4 regions of the Methylobacterium sp. ap11 genome follow, and region 2 is predicted to be linked to each of the others. Evidence: predicted binding sites of a transcription regulator. Region 2 holds the regulator's gene; each other region holds the start of a gene.
What was found. The regulator LexA, encoded in region 2, represses DNA repair genes until DNA is damaged. The targets are predictions, from matches to a motif close to TGTTCNNNNTGTGTTCNG.
Positions count from the first base shown of each region.

Region 1: the regulator LexA is predicted to act here: its motif matches at 1,427-1,444, upstream of BMX97_RS14290 (LexA family protein).
Region 3: the regulator LexA is predicted to act here: its motif matches at 2,067-2,084, upstream of BMX97_RS20025 (DUF3072 domain-containing protein).
Region 4: the regulator LexA is predicted to act here: its motif matches at 1,841-1,858, upstream of radA (DNA repair protein RadA).

Region 1 covers NZ_FOEB01000008.1:177,814-181,531, reverse strand. Annotated here, with positions in the region: gene BMX97_RS14295 (Hint domain-containing protein) at 1-658, opposite strand, end outside; gene BMX97_RS14290 (LexA family protein) at 1,460-1,924, shown strand; gene wrbA (NAD(P)H:quinone oxidoreductase) at 2,047-2,682, opposite strand; gene BMX97_RS32075 (hypothetical protein) at 2,969-3,199, shown strand; gene BMX97_RS14280 (glycosyltransferase family 2 protein) at 3,264-3,718, opposite strand, start outside.
Region 2 covers NZ_FOEB01000002.1:122,431-126,148, reverse strand. Annotated here, with positions in the region: gene BMX97_RS03090 (DUF7986 domain-containing protein) at 1-155, opposite strand, end outside; gene BMX97_RS03080 (DUF429 domain-containing protein) at 477-1,337, opposite strand; gene BMX97_RS03075 (DUF4357 domain-containing protein) at 1,334-1,717, opposite strand; gene lexA (transcriptional repressor LexA) at 1,893-2,633, opposite strand; gene BMX97_RS03065 (hypothetical protein) at 3,451-3,657, opposite strand.
Region 3 covers NZ_FOEB01000014.1:81,325-85,042, forward strand. Annotated here, with positions in the region: gene BMX97_RS20010 (response regulator) at 1-131, opposite strand, end outside; gene BMX97_RS20015 (MarR family winged helix-turn-helix transcriptional regulator) at 128-634, opposite strand; gene BMX97_RS20020 (branched-chain amino acid aminotransferase) at 975-1,862, shown strand; gene BMX97_RS20025 (DUF3072 domain-containing protein) at 2,096-2,368, shown strand; gene BMX97_RS20030 (Flp family type IVb pilin) at 2,517-2,711, shown strand; gene BMX97_RS20035 (LysR substrate-binding domain-containing protein) at 2,724-3,662, opposite strand.
Region 4 covers NZ_FOEB01000007.1:47,838-51,555, reverse strand. Annotated here, with positions in the region: gene BMX97_RS12220 (CvpA family protein) at 1-220, opposite strand, end outside; gene radA (DNA repair protein RadA) at 336-1,790, opposite strand; gene BMX97_RS12210 (cytochrome b) at 1,985-2,545, shown strand; gene BMX97_RS12205 (AAA family ATPase) at 2,542-3,024, shown strand; gene BMX97_RS12200 (ABC transporter ATP-binding protein) at 3,424-3,718, opposite strand, start outside.

The DNA.
Region 1 (3,718 bases), on a different contig from region 2:
GCCAGCCCAGCGCCTCCGCGCGTCGGCGGAGCTGGGCACGGGCGGCATCGACGAGGACACCATCCTCGTGGAAGGGCCGGCAGAAATCGGCATGGGCGGGCCGATCATCGGGTGTGAGGTCGAGGTCGACGACATCGTTCTCGGCGAAGAAGGCGCGGTTGCCGGCGTCGAGATAGCTCTCGGCGGGTAGGCCCTCGGCGAGGAGAATATCGTGGCTGTCGAGCTCGACGTGCCAGTAGGTGACGGTATTGACCGTGTCGCGAACGATGGTCGCGCCGTTGACGAGGGCGTTGGCCGGAACGAGCACCTCGCCGAGAAGGTCGAGGCAGACAGCGTGGCCCGGGGAGAGAACGAGGTCGCGGGACGGCCGGTTGTCGCCGAACGCGTGGGCGCGAATGCGCACGGGCTGGACGCTGTCCGGATGCGGGTGTCGTGTGCAATCGACAGTCCGGTGGCCGAGCCAGCGGATCGGACGGGCCTCGCCGGCGGCGTTGAGAACCAGATCGCCGACGCGCAGATCCTCGACTGCAACTTCGCCGCGAGATGTCAGTATCTTCGAGCCGGCGCCATAGCAAACTGGCAGCGCATAATCTCCCTGCGGAGACGTAAAGCTGTAGTTGGATCCAGCGGCAGGGGCGGTACCGTTGGAAAATATCAAGTAGCTTGACTGATCTTGACTTTCAAGTACGAAATTCGAAGGGTTATCAACCTTCGTCTCAGAAGTTACTACTATTCCTGAGGTCTTGAATGGTATATTGTAAATACCAAGACTGTCCTCGGACCCGTCCGCTTTGACGCCGTATAAATATCTCGAATTTTGCCCCTCATTGTTGAGGGCCAAAGCGGTGTATCGAGAAAATGTCGAGCTAAGGGGTGCGGAAACTGCAGACCCTGCCCCGCTTGCTATATTGTACTCAAAAGATCCGGTGCCTACAATATTTTCGATCGGATATATCGTCCTATTAAAGAAAGGACTATCAGTAAATCCGGTACGCTGCGTCACATCACCCATTGTTATTGATTCCTTTACTTTTACAGATAGATGTTAACGAGCAACAGCTAGCAAAAATCCAGGCCGCGTCAACCAGCACGAGCATGCAAGTTGTATTATATACGAAATGTGATATTTTTACATCGGAAATTATTCATGCATTGACGTTGGTGGGCTTTTGTGCCGGCAGACGCATCTCCCCACACGCCATACGCTTGGTGAAGGCAGAGCGAGTCTGGAATTTGCAGTCAGTCAACAGTGTAAAAAGTGGCACACGGGTCGGATCAGCATAACGGCACCGTCAAGCCGGTTGGCCTATTTTCGAAACAGTTCTCGCGCTTCTGTGGTTGCGAGCGAGCTACGAGACTATCGATTCGCGTAGGCGCGGCCACTCGGCCCCGAAGCTCGGCCTTGACCGGGAACCTCAGGCCTATTTGTTCTCTTTCTGTTCTAATACGGAGGGCGCGCGTGAGTCTCTATCGGGTCGGTGCGGAGGCGGCGGACGACAGCGGGCTCGTGCGGATCCCGTTCATGCTCCCGACGCTCTGCGCCGGGTTCCCGAGCCCAGCCGAGGACTTCATCGAAGGCGCGCTCGAGCTTCCGCGCTGGCTCGTGCCGAACCCGCTCGCCACCTTTATCTGGCGGGTGCGCGGCTGGTGCATGAAGGGCGCCGGCATCCACGACGAGGACTTGGCGATCGTGGACCGGTCGCTGCGGCCCTCTTCCGGCGTGGTGGTGGTCGCGGTGGTCAACGGGGAGATGAGCCTGAAGCGCCTGGTGATGACCGGCAACCGGCTGTCCCTCACGTTCGACAACCCGGAGATGGATCAGGAATTCGCCCTGGAGGACCTGGAGGAGGGCCTGCTCTGGGGCGTGCTGCTGTTCTCGGTACGCTGGCACCACGTGAAGTCCCGCGCGAGCCTCGTGCGATGAGCCGGGCCTCGTCGACCAAGTTCGAGATGCGCTCGCCGCGCTACACCATCAGGCTCCATGAGATCCCAGCGGTGAGCGCGATCGGTGGAGCTGCCGGTTAGGCCGGCAGCTCACTTGCCGGCTTACGCCTTCGAAGTCTCGGCTTTGGCACGGCTCGGCATCTCATCAGCGATGACAAGCGCCCGAGTTATCGCGACCGTGTGCCGCCCCTGGTGGCGCGCGGCATCGAGATCTTCCTGGCGCGGCTTTCCCTTCTTGCCGCCCACGATCGTCGAAGCGCCATAGGGTGAGCCTGCCTCCAGCATGGCCTCGTCGGTGTAGCCCGTCGGTAGGATCACCATGCCGAGGTGCGCCATCGGAGCGTAGAGGGCCAGCGTCACTACCTCCGAGCCACCATGCGGCCAGGATGCAGCGGCGAACGCGCCGCCGACCTTGCCCGACAGGGTGCCACGCTTCCATTGCGGGCCGAGGCGGTCGAGAAAGTTCTTCAACTCGGTAGCCGGCGCCCCAAAGTAGGACGGTGTCCCGAACAGGATCGCGTCGGCCCATTCTGCATCCTCGTGCGTCGGCTCCGGGTAGAGGGCGTTCTGGCGGTCAGCCTCCTCACGCCACCCCTCGACCTTGGACATGTCCTCGGCCGAGGCGACCTCGCGCGCACGCCGCAGGCGCACCTCGGCACCGGCCTCGCGCGCTGCTTCTCCAGCGGCTACCGCCAGGGCCTCGACGGACCCGGTGCGCGAGTAGAAGACGACCAGCATACGAACCCGCGGCTCGACCATTGTCCTGCCTGCCCGTGAAGGTTGGAGAGTTGCGTCGGACAACAGGACCGGGCCCTTACGGCTCCTGCGCTTTTTGCGCGCACCGCAAGTGGTCGAAGACGGAGCTCTACCGCTGATGCTCGCCGCGGTTCACGACGCGGTTGAGCGAGGTGCCGTGCGTGTCGGCGATCCGGTGAGCCCCGCCGGCAGCCGCCGAGCGGGGTTTTTTCTTGCGTGCGCGATCTAGACTTTCAGCCTATACCGGCTCGGGTAACGGAGGCCATCGATGTCCGAGCAGCGACGCATGCCAAATGAAATCACCATCACCTACACTGATAAAAGCGCTACTTTGACAGCTACAGGCGCTGTCGACCTCCTGAAAGAGGCCGGGTTTTTGATGGACCCAAATGCCTATGCAGAGCCACTCTTCGCCATTGACCAAGAAATCCTTAGGGTAGAGAAAGATAAGACAGCGAAGGGTGTTGTTGGCGCAGTGTACTTGCCTGGATTTCGCTAAAAAATATTAGTTCTTGTTAGCCCGCACGATTTAAAACCTATGACGTGCGGGCTACCATATACTATTATTTACGCATGTAAAAATTTACTAGATTGCGATAATATTTCGCGCTATCATCATATTCGTCATTCATATCGTGGGCTTGCCACATGTGTTCAAATCTTTCATCGCTTGCCTGAAGCTTGCTATCATCGACGCCAAAATAACCGCGCTTGCGTTTGCGATCGTATTGCTCGCGCGATCTAACATGGTAGTGATTAATTCGCAAAATGCTATGAGATGGCGACATTTCGTCATAATAGCCGTGCGGAGGGCCATCATGTAGAAGCCTATGCTGCTCGTCTACAAAAATGCCGTCGAGCTTAAATATGTGAGAACCCAATGGTTGTATTACCTTGGCGGGATTAACGATGGACTTTACATGGCGGTGCAAGTAATAATCAGGCCGTGCCCGCTTGGTGAAATTATCAATAGTCAAGCCTTCGGGCTTGGTGTTGTGCCCACTAGAGCCATATATCT
Region 2 (3,718 bases):
GCCTCGTCGAGGAGGCCGAGATGCTTGGCGGCCCGGTTGAGGTCGGGCTTCCTGCAGGCATCCACGGCCTGCGCGAGGACGGCCTGGATCGCGCACCGGATCGGCCGATACTGGGCAAGGATGGTGCCCCGGGCTGTCGCCTTCTCGCCGGTCATGATCGTTCTCCCGCCCGCCAGGAGATAGGTCGCATGGAGAATATTCGGGAGCGGGCATCACCTAGGCCGGCGCCCGGGACAACGACTATCTCGACCTCGTCGAGCCGGCCTTCATCGCCTCCGGGCCGAACGGAGCGGACAGGTTCCGCTTCGGCGCCGTCGCCGCAAGCCTCGACGGCGCCTGCAGCCGAACCGATGTCGACTTCCGCTTCCAGGGCTCGGACGAGGGCGACGAGGTGTTCGGCGACGGCTGGGCCGAGTGCGACGGTGCCGACACGATCCACGGCGAGATCGCCTTGCGGAACGGCGACGAGACCACCTTCAAGGCCCGCCGCTGGCCGAGGCCGTGACGCGGCGCTCGGGGTCGACCGGAACGGCGCAAGCCTTGGCGGCAGTCTCGAGCCGCGTTCGCACCGACGGGCTTGCCGGCGCCACCATGTAGCCCGCGATGCGGTCGCCGATCATGATCGAGCTGTGACGTGGCTGGACGAGCCAGTGCAGCCCGATGAGGGCGCAGAGCACCGCGTCGAGCCGGTCCTGGTCGGCCTTGCGCGGGGTTGCGATCCGCGCCAGGTCGTCGGCCCAGTCCGCGAGCCCGGCGATCCTGGACTCGACCGCTTGCCGCCGCACCGCCGCGATCACCGCCTGCCAGCCCGCCAGCGTGAAGGTCTTGCGGCGGGCCGGGTTGTAGCGCGGTCCGCGCAGGCGGCCGTCGAAGGCGGGATCGAGGGACGGCATCGCCAGGGCGGGAAAGACCTCCATCAGGTAGAGGCCGCGGATGGCCTCCCGCGAGGCCTCCGGATCCTCCGTCGCGCCGAGCCGCTCCTTGAAGCGCCAGAGCGGGGCCGCGTCGTCGAACATCCCGGCCTTCCCGCGGTTCGCCGGCTGCACGCCGCCGCCGAGCCAGGAGATCAGGGAGGCCGCGACCCGATCGACCGGGCGCATCCCGGTCGCGTTCGGAACCAGGGTCGGCTGGTCGAGGGCGACGAGGCGCAAGTCGCTGATGGCGCTCTCCGCCTCGATCGCCGCGCGAGCCTCGTCGAACGAGGCGAGGCGCGGCGGCACGAGGGTGCGGCGGCCGGCCCGGTCGATGCGAATCGTGCAGATCGCACCCGGCGCACGAGGGTTGTCGGTCCAGGCCGAATCGAACCCGATAATGCTGGTCGTCCCGACCACGCTCACGGGCCGGCACTCCGCATGAGCATGGACCCCTCACCCAGCACATCGTGTTCGCGAAACCCGTCACCGAGCCGCTTCCGGTCCGTGACCCTGATCGAGTCACCAGGCCCTGTCGAGCTGCAGCCCTCGACCAGCGCCGAGGCCGGCGAGGGACTCGTGAAGAAAATGTCCTTGGTCAAGCTCAGGCAGCCGCCCTGCGGCGCGAGGGCGTTCTCGCCGGCGAACTGCTCGCGCAACTTGCCGAGGTTCACTGGCAAGCCGTCGGTCGTGGTCGGGCTGACGAGCGAGCCGGCGCGGAGCACGTCGCCGCCGCCGATCATGTCGAGATAGGCCTTGTGGGTTTCGCTGCGCGGTCGTGCGGTCGCATAGAAGCTCTGCCGCACGGGCGCCCGAACTGGCGCCATGGGCACGCCCGCCGGAGCTGCGGACCGGATCAGGCCCGCAGAACATGGCGGCGTGCCACATGTTTTTCCGGAAGCGTCGCTCCCCCTCTTCCGGCCTGCTTCGCAGGCCACCCTCCCGTGCGGGGGGTCGGGCGAAGGCGCTCCCCGCGCGAACTCAGTACTTCCGCACCAGGCTCACCAGCCGGCCCTGGATCCGCACCCGATCCGGCCCGAGCACCCGGGTCTCGTAGGCCGGGTTGGCGGCCTCGAGCGCGATCGACGAGCCTCGGCGCCGCAGGCGCTTCAAGGTCGCCTCTTCGTCGTCGATCAGCGCCACGATGATGTCGCCGGTATTGGCGGTCTCCTGGCGGCGGATCACCACGAGGTCGCCGTCGAGGATGCCGGCCTCGATCATCGAGTCGCCGCGCACCTCCAGGGCGTAGTGCTCGCCGCTGGCCAGGAAGTCCGGCGACATCGCCACCGTGCGGCTCTGGCTCTGGATCGCCGAGATCGGCGTACCGGCGGCGATCCGGCCCATCACCGGTACGCTGACCGAGTGGCCGTTCTCATCCGAGGCCGTCGCCATGGCGGGGATGCCGGCTTGCCGCTTCGGCTCGTGGGCGCGCCCGCCCTCGACGACGCTCGGGTTGAACCGCACCACCTCGGCCCCGGCCGCGGGAGCCGTCGCCGGCCCCGTCACCGTATCGGGGATGCGGATCACCTCGATCGCCCGGGCCCGGTTCGGCAGACGGCGCAGGAAGCCGCGCTCCTCCAGGGCGGTGATCAGGCGGTGGATGCCCGATTTCGACTTCAGGTCGAGGGCGTCCTTCATCTCGTCGAAGGACGGGGGGACACCCGTCTCGCGCATTCTCTGCTGAATGAAGCGGAGCAGGTCCAACTGCTTACGCGTGAGCATGTGACTCTCTCATCCCCGCGCTGCCGCGCTCCGGAAACAAATCGCGAACATGGTAAGCGTTCCGCAAGTGTTCCGCAAGCGGCTTTGAAAAAACGGGATGTTGGGGCGGAAGAAGCCGAGTACCACGCGCCATCGGACGCGGCTCCAGGGTCCAGACTCAGCATCGCCTCTCGCGGCTGGACAAGAACCCGGCCGTGCGGGCGTTCATCGCGGATCGTCTCGGCACCGACGACGTCGAAACCATACGCCGTGCGGCGATTGTCCGGTTCGAAGAGGAAAGCGTGCCTTCGCGCTCCGCCACGAACCCTTTCGCGATCAGACGACGCGCGGCCGGCGCCCGGACCGGCCACCGAAAGCGCAACCGGACAACGCCCCGACCACCCCGATCCGACCGGCGGGACCACAGATCATTCCGCTCGATCCCGGAATTCCTTCGCCAGTTATTGATCACCACCGCCAGAGAGCCGTGACGGGTACGGGAGCGTCGAGGTTACCGTCCGGGAGACTCGCGCCCATCTCGGCGTCGAGACCCAGCGCCAGTGGTCGGGCCGGGTGATCGCCCGCACCACCCCTGCCTGCTCGCCCTGCTCTCCGCAATCTCCTGTCGGCAGCGCGTCGGCCCGCTCGCGAACGCCGCAAGGCGGTGCAGGCCGCCCGGTACCCGAAGGCGCAACCCGCCCTCCCGGATACGCTCGCTGGCGTGAGCGCGTTTTGGCGACATCCCGGCTCCAGCGGCACAGAACGAAACCGTGCTTCGCCCCTGCCGCCGCCCGGGGCCCGCCCTCCCTGCAACGCAGCCTGAAGGCCAAAGTCGAGCTTAGTGCCCGCCCTCGTGGCCGTGGCTGGTGCCGATCACGCAGAGCGCCAGACCGGCGATACCGCCGATCGTGCCAAGCGGGGTCTGGTAGCGCCAGGAGGCGTAGTAGCCGGCACTGCCGATCACGACCCCGAGCAGGGTGAGCACGATGCCGCGGGCCGAGACTCCCGGCTTGTCCCGGTGCGGTCGGATGGCGTTCTGGTGCATCGCAGTCAAAGTCCCTCGCCGCACCGTGTCGATCCGCCGGCCCCCGGGGGGACCGCGGGAG
Region 3 (3,718 bases), on a different contig from region 2:
ACGCGATAACCGTTCTCGCCGAGGAAGCGGGCGAGGAGGTCGCGCAGGCGGCGGTCGTCGTCGACGACCAGGATGTGGGGGGCGTGGTCGGGCAGCTCGGCCCGGGGGCTGAGGGCGGGGCCGGCGCTCACGGGCGGGCCCCGTCGGCGGACGGGCTCCCGGCCCGGATCTCCGCTTGGATCTCCGCCGGAACCTCGGCCGACGCCTCGCCGCCGATGAGCCGGCTCACCGCGGCACGCTCCTCCGGCTCGATCATCGCGAGCAGGAACCGGCCTGCCGGCTCGCGGAGCGCGGGACCGACCTCGGCGAGCGCCCGCCGGACCCGCTCGCCCTGGACGCCCGCGAGGCGCTGGGCGAGCGCACGGCCCTGCGGCGTGCAGGTGAGGAGGCGGTGGCGGCGGTCGCTCGTGCCCGTCCGCTGCGCGATGTAGCCCTGCTCGATCAATTCCTTCAGCACCCGGTTCAGGCTCTGCTTGGTGATCCGCAGGATATCCAGGAGTTCGGCGATGGTGAGGCCGGGATGGCGGTCGACGAAGTGCAGCACCCGGTGGTGGGCGCGGCCGAAGCCGTACTCGGCCAGGATCCGGTCCGGGTCGGCGACGAAGTCGCGGTAGGCGAAGAACAGGAGCTCGATGAGGTCGTAGGCCGGCTGGTCTCGATCCGGCGAGCCGTGTTCCGGCGATCTTTGCGTCGGCCCCTCCGGGGAGTAGCCTGCCGCCCGCCCATCCTCGTCGGCGGCGTCCGGGATGGGGGCCGGACGGGTCCGGGCGGCCTGGGTCAAGGGTCGCACCTCTTGGCGGAACCGAGCCTTCGCGGGCTCGCGTGATTTATGTCAGTCTTGTTGACATATCTCAGCCCCATTGATACCCGTCAACCCCGCCGGCGAAACGAACGAACGCCCCGCGCCTCATCCGAGCACGAAGGTTGCGCGAGAACCAGCCAGGCGGAAACGAACGCATACGAGGATCATCGTCATGTCCGTCATTCCCTTCGACCAGCGTGAAGGCCACATCTGGGTCGACGGCCGCATGGTGCCGTGGGCGGACGCGAAGATTCACGTACTCAGCCACGGCCTGCACTATGGCTCCAGCGTGTTCGAGGGCGAGCGCGCCTATGGCGGCCAGATCTTCAAGTGCACTGAGCATTCGCAGCGCCTGCGCCGCTCGGCCGAACTCCTCGACTTCGAGGTCCCGTTCACGGTCGCTGAGATCGACGCCGCCAAGAAGCTGGTGCTCAAGGAGAGCGGCCTCCAGGACGCCTATCTCCGCCCGGTCGCCTGGCGCGGCTCCGAGATGATGGGCGTGTCGGCGCAGGCCAACACCATCCACCTCGCCATCGCGGCGTGGGAATGGCCGAGCTACTTCGACCCGGCGACCAAGATGAAGGGCATCCGGCTCGACCTCGCCGAGTACCGCCGGCCCGATCCGCGCACCGCGCCGTCGGCCTCGAAGGCGGCGGGCCTCTACATGATCTGCACGATCTCCAAGCACCGGGCCGAGAACAAGGGCTACGCCGACGCCCTGATGCTGGACTGGGAGGACAACGTCGCTGAGTGCACCGGCGCCAACGTGTTCTTCATCCAGGACGGGGTGATCCACACCCCGATGGCCGACCGCTTCCTTAACGGCATCACCCGCCAGACCGTGATCGAGCTGGCCAAGCGCCGCGGCTACGAGGTGGTCGAGCGGCGCATCCGCCTCGAGGAGCTGGCGGGCTTCACCGAGTGCTTCATCACCGGCTCGGCCGCCGAGGTCACCCCGGTCTCGGAGATCGCCCAGTACCGCTTCACCCCGGCGGCGATGACTAAGACCCTGATGGACGACTACACCGCCGAGGTGCAGCCGAAGGCCAAGGCCGCCTGAAAGCAAGGCAGCCTGACACAAAGGCGGCCCGGATCGTGCCGGCCTGACACAGGGCTGCTCGCTTTCCACGACGAGCGCGTGAACAAGGCCCCGGGCGGGAGACCGCCCGGGGCCTTCGCGCGTCCGCGGCCGTGATTTGCGGGGACAAGCCGCATCCCGGCGTCCCGGCCGGGAACGCGAGCCGGGGCTTCCCCGTTGTCTGGCTGGAACAATCAGGGAACACGGGGATCCCCATGACCGCCAGGACCAAGAAGGCCGAGTCCCACGACGCCGAGGCGCAGCACGACACCGAGAACCCGAAGCAGGATCCCAAGGACACCTCGAACCGAATCAAGGATCCCAAGGACTGGACCACCGGCTCCGAGCCGATGACCGGGGCGCAGGCGTCCTATCTCAAGACCCTGGCCGAGCAGGCCAAGGACGAGGACGCCTACGATCCCGATCTCGACAAGGCCGAGGCCTCGCAGCGCATCGACGCGCTGCGCAAGGAGACCGGCAAGGCCTGACGATCGGGGGCCGGGATCCAAAAAAGACCTCGGTCCCATCCTCGCTTCCGGCCGGCAGGGCGCCCTGCCAGCCGTTTCGATCGTCGCGTTAACCTGTGATGAGGAGGTCTGTCCTTACTCTGTCGCCGACGGATCGTGGGAGCGGGGCGTGCGGGACAGGGCGCGGAGGACGGAGGCGGTCCGGACATTCCGGGACGAGCGATCCGGATCGACGGCGATCGAGTACGCGCTCGTGGCCGGGCTGATCTTCCTGGCCCTCACGGGAGCGCTCGCGGTCTACGGCAACTCGGCCGGCGGCCTGTTCACCAACCTCAGCACCCGCTTCCTCGCCGCGCTCCAGTAGAACGCGCGGCGTTCACTCCGCCGCCAGCCCCGGTGCGTCGGGCGCGAGGTCGTCGAGAGCGAGGTTGTCGAGCGATTGCCGGATCTGCCCGGCCAGGATGTCGGCGAGCGGGTTCGGCTCGCCCGCCCGGTGGCGCATCAGGCCGATCCGGCAGGCCGGCAGGGGCGCGAAGCCGTCCTGCGGGCCGAGCACCCGCATGCCTGAGCGCAACGCGCTCTCCGGCAGGACCGAGACGGCGAGCCCGGCCAGCACCGCGGCGCCGACCGCGGTGGAGTTCCAGCTCACGAACAGGATCCGGCTCTGGCGCCCGCCGCGCTCCAGCGCCTCGATGGCGGCGAGCCGCCAGTTGCAGGCCGGCCGGCCGAGGGCGAGGGGCACCGGCTCCTCCCGGTGCACCGCGTGGCGGCTCGACGTGACCCAGAGCAGGGCCTCGGTGCGGATCGTCTCGACGCCCCGCCGCCCGCCGCCTCGCGCCGCGCTCCCCGTCTTGCTTGCCGTCTTGGCCTCGGTGACGATAGCGAGGTCGATGTCGCCGTCGGCGATCCGCTCGGCCAGCATGTCGGAGGGCTCGCACACCACCGTGACCTCGGCCCGCGGATGGGCCCGGGCGAAGCGGCCGAGGATCTCCGGCAGGTAGCGGTCGGCGTAGTCGTCCGGCAGGCCGAGCCGCACCCGGCCGGGCAGGTCGCCCTCGTCGAAGGTCGCCAGGCACTCGGTCTGCAGCCGCACGATGCGGCGCGCGTAGTCGAGCAGGCGCTCGCCGTCCTCGGTCAGGCGCACGCCGCGGCCGGCCTTGGCGAAGATCTCGCGCCCGATCCGCTCCTCGAGCCGCTTCATCTGCATCGAGACCGCGGATTGCGTCTTGTGCACGGCCTCGGCCGCGCGGGTGAACGAGCCGCTCTCGGCGATCGCCACGAGGCTGCGGAGCTGGTCGATGTCGAGGGGATGCACCGGGCGGCTCCGTCGTCGGTTCCTGCATCAATTCCCGTGATGTTACACATCTCAAG
Region 4 (3,718 bases), on a different contig from region 2:
GGAAGATCGCGGCGATCGACACCACCAGCGAAACGGTGTCGCTGGAGACGTGCTGCTTCACGGTCGGCAGCAGCAGCGGATGCAGGGTCCAGGCGAGGCCCGCCGCCGCGACCCAGGCCACGATCGCCAGAACCTCGCGGGTGAAGCCCCGCACCGCCGCGAGCAGCGCGGAGATGACGACGACGCCCAGCACGACGAGATCGAGAACGGAGAACGGCATTGGCAGGAACAGGTTCGGGGGCGGGAGCGTTGGCTCGGGTCGCGGCTGCCCGGCACCGCCGGCGTTGTATACGCTGCCGGATGCGCTTCGTCACCCTCGGCCTGAGGCGGGCGGCTCAGGCGTCCTCGTCGTCATAGGCCGGCAGCCGCTGTTGCGGACGCCGCCCGCCCCGGACCGGCTTGCCGCTGGCGGCGACCCCGGCGACGAGATCGGCGATGTGGCGAAGCGACTCCGCCGGAAACCCCGTCCCGGACCCGTCGCGCCCGGCACCCTCCCGGCCCAGCGGCATCAGCGCCTTGGCGAAACCGAGCTTCTGCGCCTCCTTGAGCCGCGCCGGCGCCTGCGCCACCGGGCGGACCGCCCCCGACAGGCCGACCTCGCCGAAATACACCGCGTCCGACGGCAGCGCCGCGCCCGAGAGCGAGGAGACGAGGGCCGCCGCCACCGCGAGGTCGGCGGCCGGCTCGCTGATGCGAAGCCCGCCCGCGACGTTGAGGTAGACGTCGTGGCCGCCCAGCCGGATGCCGCCGTGGGCCTCGAGCACCGCCAGCACCATCGACAGGCGGTTGGGGTCCCAGCCCACCACCGCGCGGCGGGGCATGCCGAGCGCGGAGGGCGCCACCAGGGCCTGGATCTCGACCAGCAGCGGGCGCGTGCCCTCCATCCCGGCGAAGACCGCGGTGCCCGGCGCCGCGAGGTCGCGCCCGGCGAGAAAGAGGGCCGAGGGGTTCGGCACCTCGGCGAGCCCCCCGTCGGTCATCTCGAACACCCCGATCTCGTCGGTGGGGCCGAAGCGGTTCTTCACCGCCCGCAGGATGCGGAAATGGTGGCCCTGGTCGCCCTCGAACGAGGCGACCGCATCGACCATGTGCTCGACGACGCGGGGGCCGGCGATCTGCCCGTCCTTGGTGACGTGGCCGACCAGGATCACGGCGGTGCCCGACGTCTTGGCGAAGCGGATCAGGCTCTGGGCCGAGCCGCGGACCTGGGTCACGGTGCCGGGGGCCGATTCCACCGTCTCGGTCCACATCGTCTGGATCGAATCGATGATGGCGAGCGCCGGCGGCTTGCCCTGGCTCAGGGTGGCGATGATGTCCTCGACGTTGGTCTCGGCGGCGAGCTCGACGGGGGCGCTCGCCAGCCCGAGCCGCTCGGCCCGCAGCCGCACCTGGCCCACCGCCTCCTCGCCCGAGATGTAGGCGACGCGCTCGCCGCGTTTCGCCAGCGCCGCGGAGGCCTGCATGAGGAGCGTCGACTTGCCGATGCCGGGATCGCCCCCGAGCAGGATCACCGAGCCGCGCACGAAGCCGCCGCCCGTCACCCGATCGAGCTCGGCGATGCCCGAGGAGGTGCGGGGCGCCTCTTTGACCTCGCCGGTCAGGCCCTCGAGCGGAAAGATTCGTCCTCGCGCCCGGCTCGGCCGGGTCGCGACCGGGCCGGAGACCGGGCTCGTCGCGCCGGTCTCCTCGACGATCGTGTTCCAGCCGTTGCAGGCCTCGCAGCGCCCGCGCCAGCGGTTGTAGACCGCGCCACAGGACTGGCAGGCGAAGGTCTGGTGGTTCTTCGCCATCGGCGGCGGATCTCCGGGGTTTTTCGGGCCGCGCGCCGGCCTCCGTGGGGTGTTCCTGATATGTCCCGGGCGGCGGCGCGTTGCAACCGGGCCCGCTCCGCACCCGGTGACGGACGCGAAACGAACCCGCCGCGCTCACGCCCCGATCGGGCGCGACAAGCTCGGCCATACGACGATGGACGCAGAAGACCACCATGGCCCGGGCCCGCGATCCCCACACCTACGACCGCACCCAGCGCGGCTTCCACTGGCTGATGGCGGCCTTGATCCTGGTGGCGCTGGTCCTCGGCATCTACGCCGCCTGGCAGGTGCCCGGCACCTCGCCGCGGCGCGAGATCCTCGACATCCACAAATCCATCGGCCTGACGGTGCTGCTGCTCCTGCCGTTGCGCTTCGTCTGGCGGCTCGTCGCCGGCGAGCCGGCCTACCGCGCGCCGCCCTCCCGCTCGGCCCATCTCGCCGCGAAGGCCGCGCATTGGAGCCTCTACGCTCTGATGCTGCTCCTGCCGGTCAGCGGCTACGTCTACTCGGCGGCCGGGGGCTACGGCCTGCCGTGGTTCGGCGTGGTCTCGTTCCCGCGCCTCGTGCCGGTCGACAAGGCCCTGTCGCTCGCCGGCTACGCCGCGCATTACTGGATCGCCTGGGGTATCGGGATCGTGCTCGCCCTCCACGTGCTCTCGGTGGCCTGGCACGCCTGGATCCGGCGCGACGAGGTGCTGGGGCGGATGTGGCCGCGGCGGGCCGCCGAGGGGTGAGGCCGGCCGCGATCAATCCCGACGACTGCCTCGAGACCGCGGAGGGGCGGGTCTGGACGCCCGAGCGGAGCCGGCAGGCGTGGCAGGCCTGCTACGAGACGCTGCGGCGGGCGCTCCGGGCGGATGACGGCCCCCGCACCGTCGTGATCGTCTGCGGCCTGCAGGGCGCCGGCAAGACGACCTGGATCGGGCGCCAGGCCCGGCATCCGGAGGTCGTCTACTTCGATGCCGCGCTCCCGGGCGCGCGGCACCGCCGCCCGATCGTCGAGATCGCCCGGTCGGCCGGCGCCCGCGTCGAGGCGGTGTGGATCGACGTCCCCCTCGCCCTCGCCCTGACGCGCAACGCCTCGCGGCCCGCCGACCGGCGCGTCCCGGAGGAGGCGATCCGCTCGGTCGCCGGCCTCTTCGAGGCACCGACCGCCGCCGAAGGCTTCGACCGGATCACGGTCGTCCGGCCGGATGCTGCTCCAGATCTTTGATCTTTCATATTTTTTCTCGACGGATCGATACTTCCGTCGTCGGACGATGCCCTGAGCAGATTGAGCAAGAGCGGCCCACGGTACACGACAGTGAAGTGAATTCGCGATGATTATCTCTCCCACCCGCGACCTCATCCTGAGGCGTTGGCGATCGAAGATCGACTGACCTCGAAGGAGGCCTCCAGATGCGGCTGCGATCTCTGGAGGCCTCCTTCGAGGCTCAGCGATTTTCGATCGCCCGCATCTCAGGATGAGGTGGTGTTATGGGAAAGCCTTGACGCAGAAGGGCTTCACGCCCGTGTCGTGTGCCGTGAGAGCGGCCCTCGGTCTTGCGACAAAAATCTGCGATGAAACAACAATCTGAGCAGGCGAAACGTTGGCCTGCCAGGGCCAGCCTGCTCAGGCGCCGAGCGCCGGAGACCCTTCTCCGGCGGTTTCGTCGTGTCGCGGCGGGCCCGAGGGCAGACGGACGATCTGGTCGCCTGCCCGGATCGTCGCGATCCGGTGCGTGACCGAGACGATCGTCAGCCGGTCGGCGACGCCTCGCAGCCCGTCCATGACCTCGCGCTCGGTCTCCGCGTCGAGGGCGGAACTGGCCTCGTCCAGGATCAGGATGCTCGGCGCGCCGTAGAGGGCGCGGGCGATGGCGATCCGCTGACGCTCGCCACCGGACAGCTTCAGCCCCCGCTCGCCC